3 regions of the Pseudoalteromonas sp. SCQQ13 genome follow, and region 3 is predicted to be linked to each of the others. Evidence: predicted binding sites of a transcription regulator. Region 3 holds the regulator's gene; each other region holds the start of a gene.
The links. Region 3 encodes sigma-54, which starts transcription at its own class of promoters, with help from an activator protein. Its sites were predicted from a motif close to GTTGGCACGNNNNTNGNNT; they were not measured.
Positions count from the first base shown of each region.

Region 1: I6F41_RS07270 (EF-hand domain-containing protein) is a predicted target of sigma-54. The motif match lies at 1,929-1,947, and genes of this name have one in related genera.
Region 2: I6F41_RS13605 (YggN family protein) is a predicted target of sigma-54. The motif match lies at 2,109-2,127, and genes of this name have one in related genera.

Region 1 covers NZ_JADYXG010000007.1:31,230-35,490, forward strand. Annotated here, with positions in the region: gene rluB (23S rRNA pseudouridine(2605) synthase RluB) at 1-628, opposite strand, end outside; gene scpB (SMC-Scp complex subunit ScpB) at 625-1,215, opposite strand; gene I6F41_RS07270 (EF-hand domain-containing protein) at 1,368-1,889, opposite strand; gene xthA (exodeoxyribonuclease III) at 2,203-3,009, shown strand; gene I6F41_RS07280 (energy-coupling factor ABC transporter permease) at 3,014-3,661, shown strand; gene I6F41_RS07285 (putative RNA methyltransferase) at 3,658-4,261, shown strand, end outside.
Region 2 covers NZ_JADYXG010000017.1:21,324-25,584, reverse strand. Annotated here, with positions in the region: gene I6F41_RS13625 (AzlC family ABC transporter permease) at 1-585, shown strand, start outside; gene I6F41_RS13620 (AzlD domain-containing protein) at 582-881, shown strand; gene I6F41_RS13615 (glutathione peroxidase) at 973-1,464, shown strand; gene I6F41_RS13610 (PA3496 family putative envelope integrity protein) at 1,591-1,776, opposite strand; gene I6F41_RS13605 (YggN family protein) at 2,165-2,959, shown strand; gene I6F41_RS13600 (aminotransferase-like domain-containing protein) at 3,081-4,261, opposite strand, start outside.
Region 3 covers NZ_JADYXG010000002.1:129,355-133,615, forward strand. Annotated here, with positions in the region: gene lptA (lipopolysaccharide transport periplasmic protein LptA) at 1-129, shown strand, start outside; gene lptB (LPS export ABC transporter ATP-binding protein) at 126-851, shown strand; gene I6F41_RS02320 (RNA polymerase factor sigma-54) at 921-2,414, shown strand; gene hpf (ribosome hibernation promoting factor) at 2,441-2,728, shown strand; gene ptsN (PTS IIA-like nitrogen regulatory protein PtsN) at 2,733-3,185, shown strand; gene rapZ (RNase adapter RapZ) at 3,207-4,052, shown strand; gene I6F41_RS02340 (HPr family phosphocarrier protein) at 4,096-4,261, shown strand, end outside.

The DNA.
Region 1 (4,261 bases), on a different contig from region 3:
AAACTTCCACCTCTTGTGATTGCCATAAACGACGAACTTCTCGGTTACGTCCTTCATTAAGCGTTACATTGTACCAACGGTTTATACCTTCGCCGCCCATAGGGTTAACCGTAAGAAACTTTGCTGGGCCATCTTCAAGTTCAACACCACGGGTTAAGTTTTTAATGGTTTCTTTGGTTACTTCACCAAATACACGGGCTGAGTATTCACGTTCAACCTCGTAACTTGGGTGCATGAGTCGGTTTGCTAATTCACCATCGTTAGTAAATAGCATCAAGCCTGCGGTATTAATATCTAATCGGCCAACCGCAATCCAGCGCTCGCCATCAATACGAGGGAGTCGGTCAAATACAGTACGACGACCTTCAGGATCTTTACGCGTGCTTAACTCACCTTCAGGCTTGTTATACATTATTACGCGACAAATTCTATCCGCTTTTTCTTCAATTTTTACTGTATGGCCATCAACGCGAATTGAATCTGTTTCTTCAACACGATCGCCTAATTTAGCCACTTTGCCGTTAACGCTAACGCGGTTTGCATCAATGTATTTTTCCATTTCACGGCGTGAGCCTACGCCAGCACGGGCTAGGACTTTTTGTAACTTTTCACCTTGTATAACACTCATTCGGATGGTTCTCTCACAGAAGGATCACTTAATAACTGGTTAATTTTACTTTGCTGTTGCTCTGGCAAGGCAGGTAAATTATCTAAACCTGTTATCGAAAAATAATCTAAAAATTGTTTAGTAGTCGCATATAGCGCCGGCTTACCCGGCACTTCTTTGTGGCCTACCACTTTAATCCACTCTCTTTCGAGTAGTGTTTTAATAATATTTGACCCCGTAGTAACACCACGCACTTGTTCAATTTCGGCGCGTGTAATTGGTTGCCTATAAGCAATTAGCGATAATGTTTCGAGCAAAGCACGCGAATATTTGGGCGCGCGTTCTTGCCATAAATTACTTAGCCAAGGGCTTAAGCTACTACATGCCTGAAAACGATAACCACTGCCTACTTCTACCAAACGAATACCACGGGTCTGAAAATGTGTTTGTATTGCTGTTATTGCATCGTTTATACGCACCATAGATATTGCTAAATCGGCTAAAACAACATCCTTTAGATGACGTTTACTTAATGGTTTGTCAGCAACAAAAATCGCCGCTTCAATGATCTCAATTAATTGCTCATCACTAACTCGCCGACCCACCATAAACGCTCTTAAACTAATAAACACACACAGCCAACTATTATGCCAGAACTACAGCAAAGTAGGAAAACATATCGAGCAATTTAGTAAATCAAAGCCACAAAAAAAGCCAGTGCACAGCACTGGCTCCTTCCTCACACTTTAAAATGGTGTGCTTAGCTGTTATTGGCGCTTTTAAGTGCGTCGTCTTCAGCGACTGCATTGCCATATTTTTTTATGTAAGTTACAAATTCACGTTTGCTAACACGCTTGTCTTTATTTACATCCATATAGCCAAAGTGATTTGAAATATCATCATCGTCTGCTTCTTCTACCGAAATATAGCCACTTTTATCGTTATCTAAACTCGAGAAACTGCTTTGTATTTTATCAAATTTAGTAATATCCGCTTTAAATGCTGATTCGCTTACTTCACTGTCTGTGGCAACTTTTCCGGTATTTAATTGCATGTACGCATTAAATTCATTGCGACTTATTTGATTATCCATATTGGTATCAATATTTGAAAAGTGTTGCCAAATATTATCGTCATCGGCTTCAACTTTCGAAATAAAACCATCACTATCGTTATCTAAACTTGCAAAGTCACTATCAATTTTATCTAACCCTTGGTTAGATGCACAAGCTGCTAAGCTTAACGTTGCTAAAATAGTAGAGGCTAATGTTAACTTTTTCATAAGACGTATCCTTGTAGTTAATTAATGTCACTTTAACTAATACAAGTTAAATGCCAAAAACACTAACCCCTTAAAATCAATTAGTTACAACTAAAATATAAGTAAAAAACTAACGTAATACATTATAGTAATGAAAGCTTTGCTTCATGCCTTGTAATTTTTGCAAAAATATTGGTGTAATACCGGACATTACAGCGAGTGTTTTTACACTTAAAAGTTCAGCCAATAACTTCCTTGTTTCGGGCGTGTTATGTAAGTGTATTTACTGATATAATTTAACGCATTATATAGAACCAATTTTAAGGTATATGCTATGAAAGTGATTTCTTTCAATATCAATGGTCTGCGTGCGCGTCTTCATCAATTACAAGCTATTATCGACAAACATCAACCCGATATTATTGGCCTACAAGAAATTAAAGTTCATGACGAAGCGTTCCCACTAGAAGATGTACAAAAAATGGGATATCACGTTTATTATCATGGCCAAAAAGCCCATTACGGCGTAGCTATGTTATGCAAAAAAGAACCTAAATCGGTATTTAAAGGCTTTGCCACTGATACTGAAGAGTCACAAAAGCGCATGATCAGTGTTACCGTAGAGCAAGACAATGGCCGTGATTTAACGGTAATGAATGGTTATTTCCCGCAAGGTGAAAACATTAATCACGAAACCAAGTTCCCATATAAACGTCAGTTTTATAAAGATTTAATGACCCACCTGCAAACAAATCATACCCCTGATGAAGACGTGATTGTAATGGGCGATATTAATATTTCACCTACCAACCTAGATATAGGTATTGGCGAAGTAAATGCTAAACGTTGGTTAAAAACCGGTAAATGTTCTTTTCAACCGATAGAGCGTGAATGGCTGGCAACATTACTTAATTGGGGCTTTAAAGACACCTTTAGAGAGCAAAACCCAGAAACCAGCGATCAATACTCGTGGTTTGACTACCGCTCAAAAGGGTTTTTAGATAACCGTGGCCTACGAATTGATGTTGTACTTGCAACACATGAGCTAGCCGCGCGTTGTATAGACACAGGTATAGATTACGAATTACGTGGCATCGAAAAGCCATCGGATCATGCCCCTATTTGGTCTGAATTTAAATAACCCTATGCTTAGCCTCCCAATGCAAGGGCTACTTTGGGCCCTTGTAATCGCTATAAGCTTATTTAGTATTGATAAAGCGACCTATAAAGCACTCTACAATGTACCCATACGCCAAACAGGAGTACTTGCATGTGCGTTGGTGTTTGCTGTTTTATGGCGCATTAAAGCTGGTATTTTAACGGGCCTTGATTTACATATTTTAGGTATTACTGCAGCTACACTTATACTCGGTTGGCGTTTAACTATTTTAAGTAGTGTTCTGGCAACGGCGCTATTAGCCGCATTTGGTTTAATTGAGTTTGAGTTACTGCCAGTGCAATTGCTTATTGGCGCATTTATTCCTATTTTATTGAGCTACTTGGCTTTTATTGTTAGTTATCAGTATTTACCGCGCCACTTTTTTGTTTATATATTTGTATGTGCGTTTATTACGGCTGGGTTTATCGCCTGTATAAAAATAGCTTTAGGGGCATTATTTTATCTTGCTATTGGTCAATATAGCTGGCAACAATTAGCAGATAATTACGTTTACTTAAGCGCTATTATTTGGCTGCCAGAAGCCATGTTAAACGGTATGGCTATTACAATTATGATCACTTATCGCCCACATTGGGTAAAAACTTTTTACGATAAGGACTACCTAGGCTCATGAGTCTTGAATATAGCTGCCCACTGTGTAGCAACTTACTAATAAAAACAGCTAATATGCTTCGCTGTGAAAACAACCATAGTTTTGACTTTGCAAAAGAAGGCTATGTAAATTTATTGCCTGTACAGCAAAAAAACTCAAAACAACCTGGTGACTCATTAGAAATGGTGCAAGCTAGGCGCGCTTTTTTAGAGCGCAACTATTATGCCTTTTTACAGCACGAACTTGGCCAAATTATTAGTAATATAGCAGCTAATAATATTATTGACTTAGGGTGTGGTGAAGGATTTTATACCCAAGCTTTAGCTAGTAATACCCAAGCTACTGTGTACGGGGTTGATATATCGAAGGCGGCGGTAAAATATGCGGCAAAACGCTACAGCAATTGTCACTTTAGCGTGGCATCCATTAGCCAAGCACCTTTTAAAAGCTACTTTGCCGATGTATTGGTCAGTGTATTCGCACCATTATTTACTCAAGAACTAGCAAGACTTGCTAAACCCGGTTCAACACTCGTAGTGGCAAGCCCCGGACCTCAGCATTTAAAAGAGTTAAAAGAGTATATTTACTCAAGTGTTAATGAACATACACAAATAGAAGTAC
Region 2 (4,261 bases), on a different contig from region 3:
CTTGAAACTCAAGCGATGTCTTTATTAGTGTTTGCGGGGTCTGCGCAGCTTGTCGCTATTGAGTTAATTGCGGGAAATACGCCACTACTCACCATTTTGTTTACTACCTTTATAATTAGCTCTCGGCATTTTTTATATGGCTTAGCGGTACGTCATAAAGTAATTGATCAACCTTTGAGCTGGCGTCTACCTGTAAGCTTTGTATTGACCGATGAGTTGTTTGCATTTTCGCACCACCCTAAAGCCTATCGTACAAAAATACGTTTAATTTACGCACTTAGCGCCGGTTTTAGCTTTTATATTGCATGGAATTTATGGACATTTATAGGCATTGTTGCTGGTACTATGCTCCCCGATTTAACCCATTTGGGCCTCGACTTTGCTATAGCCGCTACATTTATAGCTTTAGTTATTCCGGGTGTTAAAAGCCTCGCCTCACTCGTTACAGTTATAGTCGCAGGCATTAGCGCTACACTGTTTAAAAGTACCGGATTTGAGTTATGGCTGGTGAGCTCTGCATTACTGGCCATGAGCGCAGGATACTTTACAGCAAGAATAACTGCCAAAAAGGAGCGCAACTTATGATGACCACTATTTTACTAATGGCCTGTATTACCTTTTTTACCCGTTACTTATTTTTGCACCGCGCTTTACCCTTTAAAGTTGGGCCTAAAATGCAACAATTTTTAAGCTTTAGTGCACCAGCGGTACTTACGGCTATTTGGGTACCTATTGTATTTTTAAACGATGATGGCATTAATTTAAATTGGCAAAACCCTTATTTAAGTGCGGCTATAGTAGCTATTATTGTGGCTTATAAAACCCATAATATTTACTACACTACGATTGCGAGTATGGGATTATTTTTAATTTTAAATTAAAAAATAGTCTTAATATATACAACAACCATATTAAGCAATGTACTTAAAAGAGTAAATTGAGCATCAACAAAGATAAGGTAAAGCATAAATAATGCACAAGTTTCATCAGTTAAGCGCCACCAGTTTGCAAGGTAACACCATTAATTTTAGCGAGTTTGCTGGTAAAGTCGTGCTTATTGTAAACACGGCAAGCAAGTGTGGTTTTACCTACCAGTACGAGTCACTACAGGCTTTGCATAATAAATATGCTAGCCAAGGCTTAGTAATTTTAGGATTTCCGTGTAATCAGTTTAATCAGCAAGAACCCGGAGATGCACAGCAGATAGAGCAAGGATGTTTAATAAACTACGGGGTTAATTTTTTAATGGCCGCTAAAGTAGAGGTAAACGGAGAGCATGCTCATCCGGTATTTCGTTATTTGAAATCGACACAACCTGGCTTTTTAACTCGCAAAATAAAGTGGAACTTTACTAAGTTTTTAATCGCAGCAGACGGCTCACCAATTAAACGCTATGCACCCTTTACCAAGCCAGAAAAGCTAGAGCTCACCATTCAAAAAGCACTGCAACAAAGTAATAAGTAACGCCGCTTAAAAGTAATAAAGAGGCACACGGCCTCTTTATTGCCAATCTAATCAAAATTTAAACATACATAAATGCGTACATTTAGAGTCTAATTCACATTGGTACTTTAGTTATACTAGCGCAATTTAATCGGTGTAATCGCTTAAATCGTCTTCGCCTAGGTTTTTACGCAAGCGCTTTTGCTCAAGGTAGTCTTCCAACTTTTTCTTAACCTTTTGCTTGTTCTTATCGTGCTGATTACGCCCGAGCATTTCGTACTCGTCTTCAACAAAATCGTCATCTAGCGCATCGTAACTAAATGTCTTACCCACAACCCACTCCATAAAGTGTTTGAGACCAACCAAGGATTTTATAATCGCAATAATCGGTAAAATTAAAATGTTCGACACATAAAGTGCAATGCAGTTTAGCGCCAAAATAAAGCCATGTAGCTATCTTAAATAGCCTCCATGTCAATACTGTGAATAAATAGCGCTAAATTCGCTTTATGGAAAGTGAGAGTTTTTTATCGTATCGATAAATAAAATTAATTACTGCTCTAGCTTTAGCCAATTTGACTAAAAAATAGTTTTTTTATAATAAACCTTTGCTATAGACAATACTAAAAATAAAACCAACCTATTGTTTAATATAATAAAAAAACATTGGCACTAAACTTGTTATTACTTATTTATCATCAATAAAAAACTGAGAATAAATATGAAAAAATTACTATTAATGAGCACTTTAATATGTGCACCTGCCGTTGTGGCACATAATGATAACGATTCAACAGTGTCATTTAATAATGAGCAATGTAATGTAGAATTTAAAAATGATGTACGTATTAAGCCTGACGAACTAGAGATTTTTACCGCCAATAAGCAAACTATGCAATTTAATACCAATGGCAATTTAACCATTAATGGTGAATCGGTAGCGCTTAATCATTCCCAGCAAAAGGCGCTAACTCAATATTCAGATAGTTTACGCACGCAATTACCCGAAGTAGCAAATATAGCCTTAGAAGGCGTTAAAATTGCAGGTGTTGCACTGCAAGAAGTTGCTAATGCTTTTAATATTGATGGCCTCGATAATATCTCATCGTTAATGGACGACATTAAACTTGAAGTACAAAATACTTTTTATCAACAAGACACCTTTGTTATGGGCCAGCAAAGCTTTAACCAATTTGGTGAAAACTTTGAGCAGCAGTTTGAACAACAAATAGAGACCGCTGTTGAGTCTGCTGTAATGCAATCTATGGGGAGTATTTTAGTTGCTTTAGGTTCTGAATTACTTGGCTCAGGAGGCGACATGCAAGCCTTTGAACAACGTATGGAAAATATGGGTACGCAAATAGAAGAAAAAGTAGAGCAGCATGCCGATGCGCTCGAAAAACGTGCCAATGCCTTATGCGAAAATTTTGCCAATATAGCTAAACAAGAAGAACAGCTAGTAGTACAAGTACCTGAACTTAAAGGTTACCAATTATTTAGCTTTAAACAAAACTAGTTTACAAACTTCACTTAGGTAATTATTTAACATCCCTCTGCAGCCGTTACGCTTAACTTAACGGCTGTTTTTTATTGTGCCGAAAAACTTGTTACAAGCTGTTGTTCCCCTTTAAATTAGGCTACTTTTTTGCTAGTAAGGTAAGTTTACCTAGTGTGACAATTGCTTGCTCTATTTGCTCACTCCACTGCACACCATAGCTTAGCCTTATACAGCTTTTGTATTTATTTGAAGCTGAAAATATCAACCCTGGAGTAATGCTTATACCTACCTCAAGCGCTAATGAAAATAGCTTTTGGCTATCATACTCGCAGCCTAAGTCTAACCAAATAACACAGCCACCTTGTGGATCGCTGATCCGTGTACCTTTTGGCATGGCTTGCTGTAAGCAACGTCGCATATGCTCTTTATTCGTACGTAAACGCTGCCTAAGTACTTTTAAATTACGATCGTATTCACCGCTAAAAACAAATTCTGATAACGTCCATTGATTAATTAGTGAGGTAGAACAACTCAATGCTCTTTTATAACGCCTAGCTTGCCCTGCAAATTTCCCCGCAATAAGCCAACCAACACGATAACTAGGGGCAGCCGTTTTAGAAAAAGACGAACAACTTAGCACCAAGCCTTTTTTGGAATACGCTATAGCAGGTGTACCTCGTTTGGGTGTAAAGTATAGGTCGCCATATACGTCATCTTCAATGAGCACTACGTTATGGCTTTCAACTAGTTCCACCAGCTGTTCTCGATTTTTATCTGGCATAAAACTACCAACCGGATTACTAATAGCCGTAGAAAATAAGCACGCTTTAATATCGTGCTCATTAAGCGCCTGCGCTAAATCGTTTAGCCAAATACCATTATCTGGGCATAAAGGTATTTCAAGTGCTTTAAGGCCTAAACTTTCTATTAACTCTATAATTCCGTGATAGCAAGGGCTCTCTATGGCCACTACATCACCGGGCTTAGTTACGCATTTGAGTGCAATTGCCAGTGCTTCTTGCGCACCATTAGTGATCACCATTTCATCCATATTAATGCCAATGCCAAAGTTTAAATAGCGGTGAATAAGTTGCTTTTTTAACGGTGCATAACCATCCAGTGGCCCGTAATTAATAGCGCTACTACCAGCAAGCGTCATTACTCGGCGCATATTTCTGGCTAAGGCTTTATCGGTTGGTGCTGCAGCAACCGGGTTAGCCACTCCAAAAGGCACCACATGGGCCTGATGAATGGCTGTGTATACCTGCTCAATCAGCGCCTGCTTGTTAACAATCACGGGCTCGCGGCTCAGCTTAACTC
Region 3 (4,261 bases):
ATCACCTATGATATAGAGCAACAGCTTATAAGTGCTGAAAAAGATGAAAACTCAACTGATCGGGTACACACTATTTTAGTGCCTGTAGACGTAAAAAAAGAACAAAAACTCAATAAAGGTCAGCCATGAGTACATTAAAAGCAGAGCTATTAGCAAAAAGCTATAAAGGCCGTGAAGTTGTTAAAAATGTAGGACTTGAAGTAAAAGCTGGCAGCATTGTTGGTTTACTTGGCCCAAATGGCGCAGGTAAAACCACTACCTTTTACATGATTGTAGGCTTAGTACCTAGCGACAAAGGTAAAATATTAATTGATGATAACGATATTACCTTACTTCCTATGCACAGCCGTGCTCGTTTAGGTATTGGTTATTTACCACAAGAATCTTCTATTTTTAGAAAGCTCACTGTGTATCAAAATTTAATGGCTATTTTAGAAACGCGTAAGCAACTAAATAAACAAGCCAGGGAAGAAACCCTAAATAGTTTATTGGACGAATTTAGCCTGCAACATATTCGCGACAGCTTAGGTATGGCGCTATCTGGTGGTGAACGTCGCCGCGTAGAAATAGCACGTGCTTTAGCTGCAGATCCTAAATTTATATTGCTTGATGAGCCCTTTGCTGGCGTGGATCCTATTTCAGTACTCGATATTAAAAAAATTATAGAACACCTTAAAAATCGTGGTATTGGCGTACTAATTACCGACCACAATGTAAGGGAAACCCTTGATGTTTGTGAAAAAGCCTACATTGTTTCTCATGGGGAGCTAATTGCATCTGGTACTCCTGAATTTGTATTAAACGATAAAACAGTACGTGATGTTTATTTAGGCGAGCAGTTCAAACTGTAATATTTATGTTATTACTATAAGCATCTGCTAAGATTAATCATATCAATTTATAAGGATTGTTAGAGATAAATGAGGCAATCATTACAGCTGCGCATGGGCCAGCAACTTACAATGACTCCGCAACTGCAACAGGCTATTCGCTTATTGCAGCTTAGTACCTTGGATCTCCAGCAAGAAATACAAGAAGCACTTGATAGCAACCCATTACTTGAAGTTGATGAACAAGATTACACGGAAGAATCAGCAGGTAAAAACGAGCAAAAAGCAGATGACATTACTGTTAGCGCCTCTGCTGACGACACCCCAAGCGAGTATGAGCAAGATAGCGGTGAAGCACTAAATAAAGACACCATAAGCGACGACATGGCCATGGATGTATCATGGGATGAATATATGAGCGCAGCGCCTGCCTCTTCATCAGGGCCAATGCCTGAAGATGAATCTATTTATCAAGGTGCATCAACCGAAACCCTGCATGAATACTTAATGTGGCAATTACAGCTCACCCCTTTTAGCCCTACCGACGAAGCTATTGCCATAGCTATCGTTGAAGCCGTAGATGACTCTGGTATTTTAACCCTCAGTTGCGAAGACCTTTTAGCAAGCTTTAACCAAGAAACTGACGACGAACACGAAGTAGAACTAGATGAAATAGAAGCAGTGCTAAAGCGCATTCAATTATTTGATCCTGTTGGTATTGCAGCTCGCAGCTTGCAAGAATGCTTATGCATTCAATTAAATCAATTTGATAAAGACACCCCTTATATTAACGAAACAAAAATGGTGTTAACTGATCATATCGATTTACTCGCTGCTCGCGACTATCGTACGTTAATGAAAAAAACTAAGCTCAAAGAAGAAGAGCTTAAAGAAATAATGACACTTATTCATACGCTTAATCCTAAGCCTGCGGATACTATTGTCAGAGAAGAGTCTGAATACGTTATACCTGACGTGTCTGTTAAAAAAATAAAAGGCCGCTGGGTGGTAGAGCTAAACCCTGATAGCATGCCAAAAATACGTGTTAACAGCCAATATGCGGCTATGTCTCGTACAGTAAAATCCAGCGGTGACAGCCAATTTATTCGCTCGCACTTACAAGAAGCTAAATGGTTTATTAAAAGCCTAGAAAGTAGAAACGAAACACTCCTGAAAGTAACTAATTGTATTGTTAAGCAGCAACAAGCGTTTTTTGAACATGGCCCAGAAGCCATGAAACCTATGGTATTAAACGATGTTGCCGAAATAGTTGAAATGCACGAGTCGACTATTTCACGGGTCACTACGCAAAAATATATGCACACTCCACGTGGCATTTTTGAGCTTAAGTACTTTTTTTCAAGCCATGTAAGCACCGAAAATGGTGGCGAATGTTCATCAACTGCCATACGTGCCCTGATTAAAAAGTTGATAGCTGCAGAAAACTTAGCCAAACCATTGAGTGATAGCAAGATTGCAGATATATTGGCTGAGCAAGGAATTAAAGTAGCTAGACGGACAATTGCAAAATATCGCGAATCTCTGGCTATTCCCCCGTCGAATCAACGTAAAAGCTTGATTTAAGACGTACAACAAAGAGGAAAATGCTGATGCAACTAAACTTAACTGGTCGTCATGTAGACATTACAGACTCATTAAGAGACTATGTAAATAATAAATTTGCAAAGCTGCAAAGACACTCAGATCACATAACTAATGTGCATGTTATTCTCGATGTAGAAAAATTAAGTCAAAAAGCTGAAGCAACAATTTTTGTAAGTGGCGCTGAGCTATTTGCATCGACCGAACACCAAGATATGTACGCTGCCATTGACTCGTTGATTGACAAACTCGATCGTCAAGTAATTAAACACAAAGAGAAGTTTGCTCGACACTAACACTATGAAATTAAGCTCACTTATATGCCAGGACTGCAGCAAAGCTGTGGTCCTTTTTAATAGTAAAAAAAGAATTTTAGAATTCATCAGTGAACTCGCGCATAAAAAAATGCCGTATTTACCTCAGCAAGATATTCTCACTGCTTTATTGGCAAGAGAAAAGCTAGGTAGTACCGGTATTGGCCGAGGAATAGCAATTCCACATGGCCGTATGAGCGGGGCACAAGAGCCTCTTGCCTTAATTTTAATAAGCGAAACCGCTATTAATTTTGATGCAATTGATAATCGTCCAGTTGATATTTTTGTTGCGCTTATAGTGCCCGATGGCGATAACCAGCAGCACTTGAAAACACTAGCCACAATAGCTGATAAACTAAACGATAAAGAGTTTTGTAAGCAATTGCGTGCGGCAAAGTCTGATGAAGCGTTATACCAAGTTATTTTGGATCAATCCTAGTTACTAATAAAGGGGTGGTAAATGGAATTAATTATTATAAGTGGCCGTTCAGGTTCTGGTAAGTCAGTTGCTTTACGTGTTGTAGAAGATTTAGGTTACTATTGTGTAGATAATATTCCGGTAAATTTGCTGCCTTCATTAGTGCGCAGTGTCTCTGATAACTACGATAAAATAGCCGTTAGTATAGACGTGCGTAACCTGCCTAAAGACCAGCAGCAGTTTAACGATATCCTTGAGTACTTGCCCGACTTTGCTAAACCAACGTTATTTTATTTAGATAGCGACGATCAAACGTTAATCCGCCGTTATTCAGAAACACGTCGTTTGCACCCGCTTTCGATTGATTCGCTACCGCTAGATTTAGCAATAAAAAAAGAAAAAGAATTACTCGATGTACTCGTAACGCGGGCTGATCATGTCATTGATACAACCGATTTAAGTGTGCATCAACTTGCTGAATCTATGCGTGAAACCATACTCGGTAAAAAAGACAAACAGCTTATCATTACCTTTGAGTCGTTTGGCTTTAAGCATGGTATTCCCAAAGGTGCTGATTATGTTTTTGATGCGCGTTTTTTACCAAACCCACACTGGGAACCGGAGCTCAAGCCTTTAACTGGATTAGATCAACCAGTAAAAGATTATTTAGCTAGTCATAGTATTGTGCAAAAATTCACTTGGCAAATTCAAACCTTTGTACAAACGTGGTTACCACACCTAGAGCGTAATAATCGCAGTTATTTAACCATTGCTATTGGTTGTACTGGTGGTCAGCACCGCTCAGTTTATTTAGCGCAAACAATTGGTGAAAGCTTTGCTATGTCTCACCCTAATGTAAAAATTCGCCATCGCGAGCAAGAAAAATAATTCAATTTAAATAATCATCTGTTCAGCTTAAGTAGAGTATCTTATGCGCTTAGAAAATACATTTTTAATAAAAAACAAGCTAGGCCTGCATGCTAGAGCTGCTACCGTATTAGCACAATTAGCGGTACAATTTGACGCATCTATTACCTTATTTCAAGATGAAAAAGAAGCCGCTGGCGATAGCGTACTGGCTTTAATGTTACTAGAAA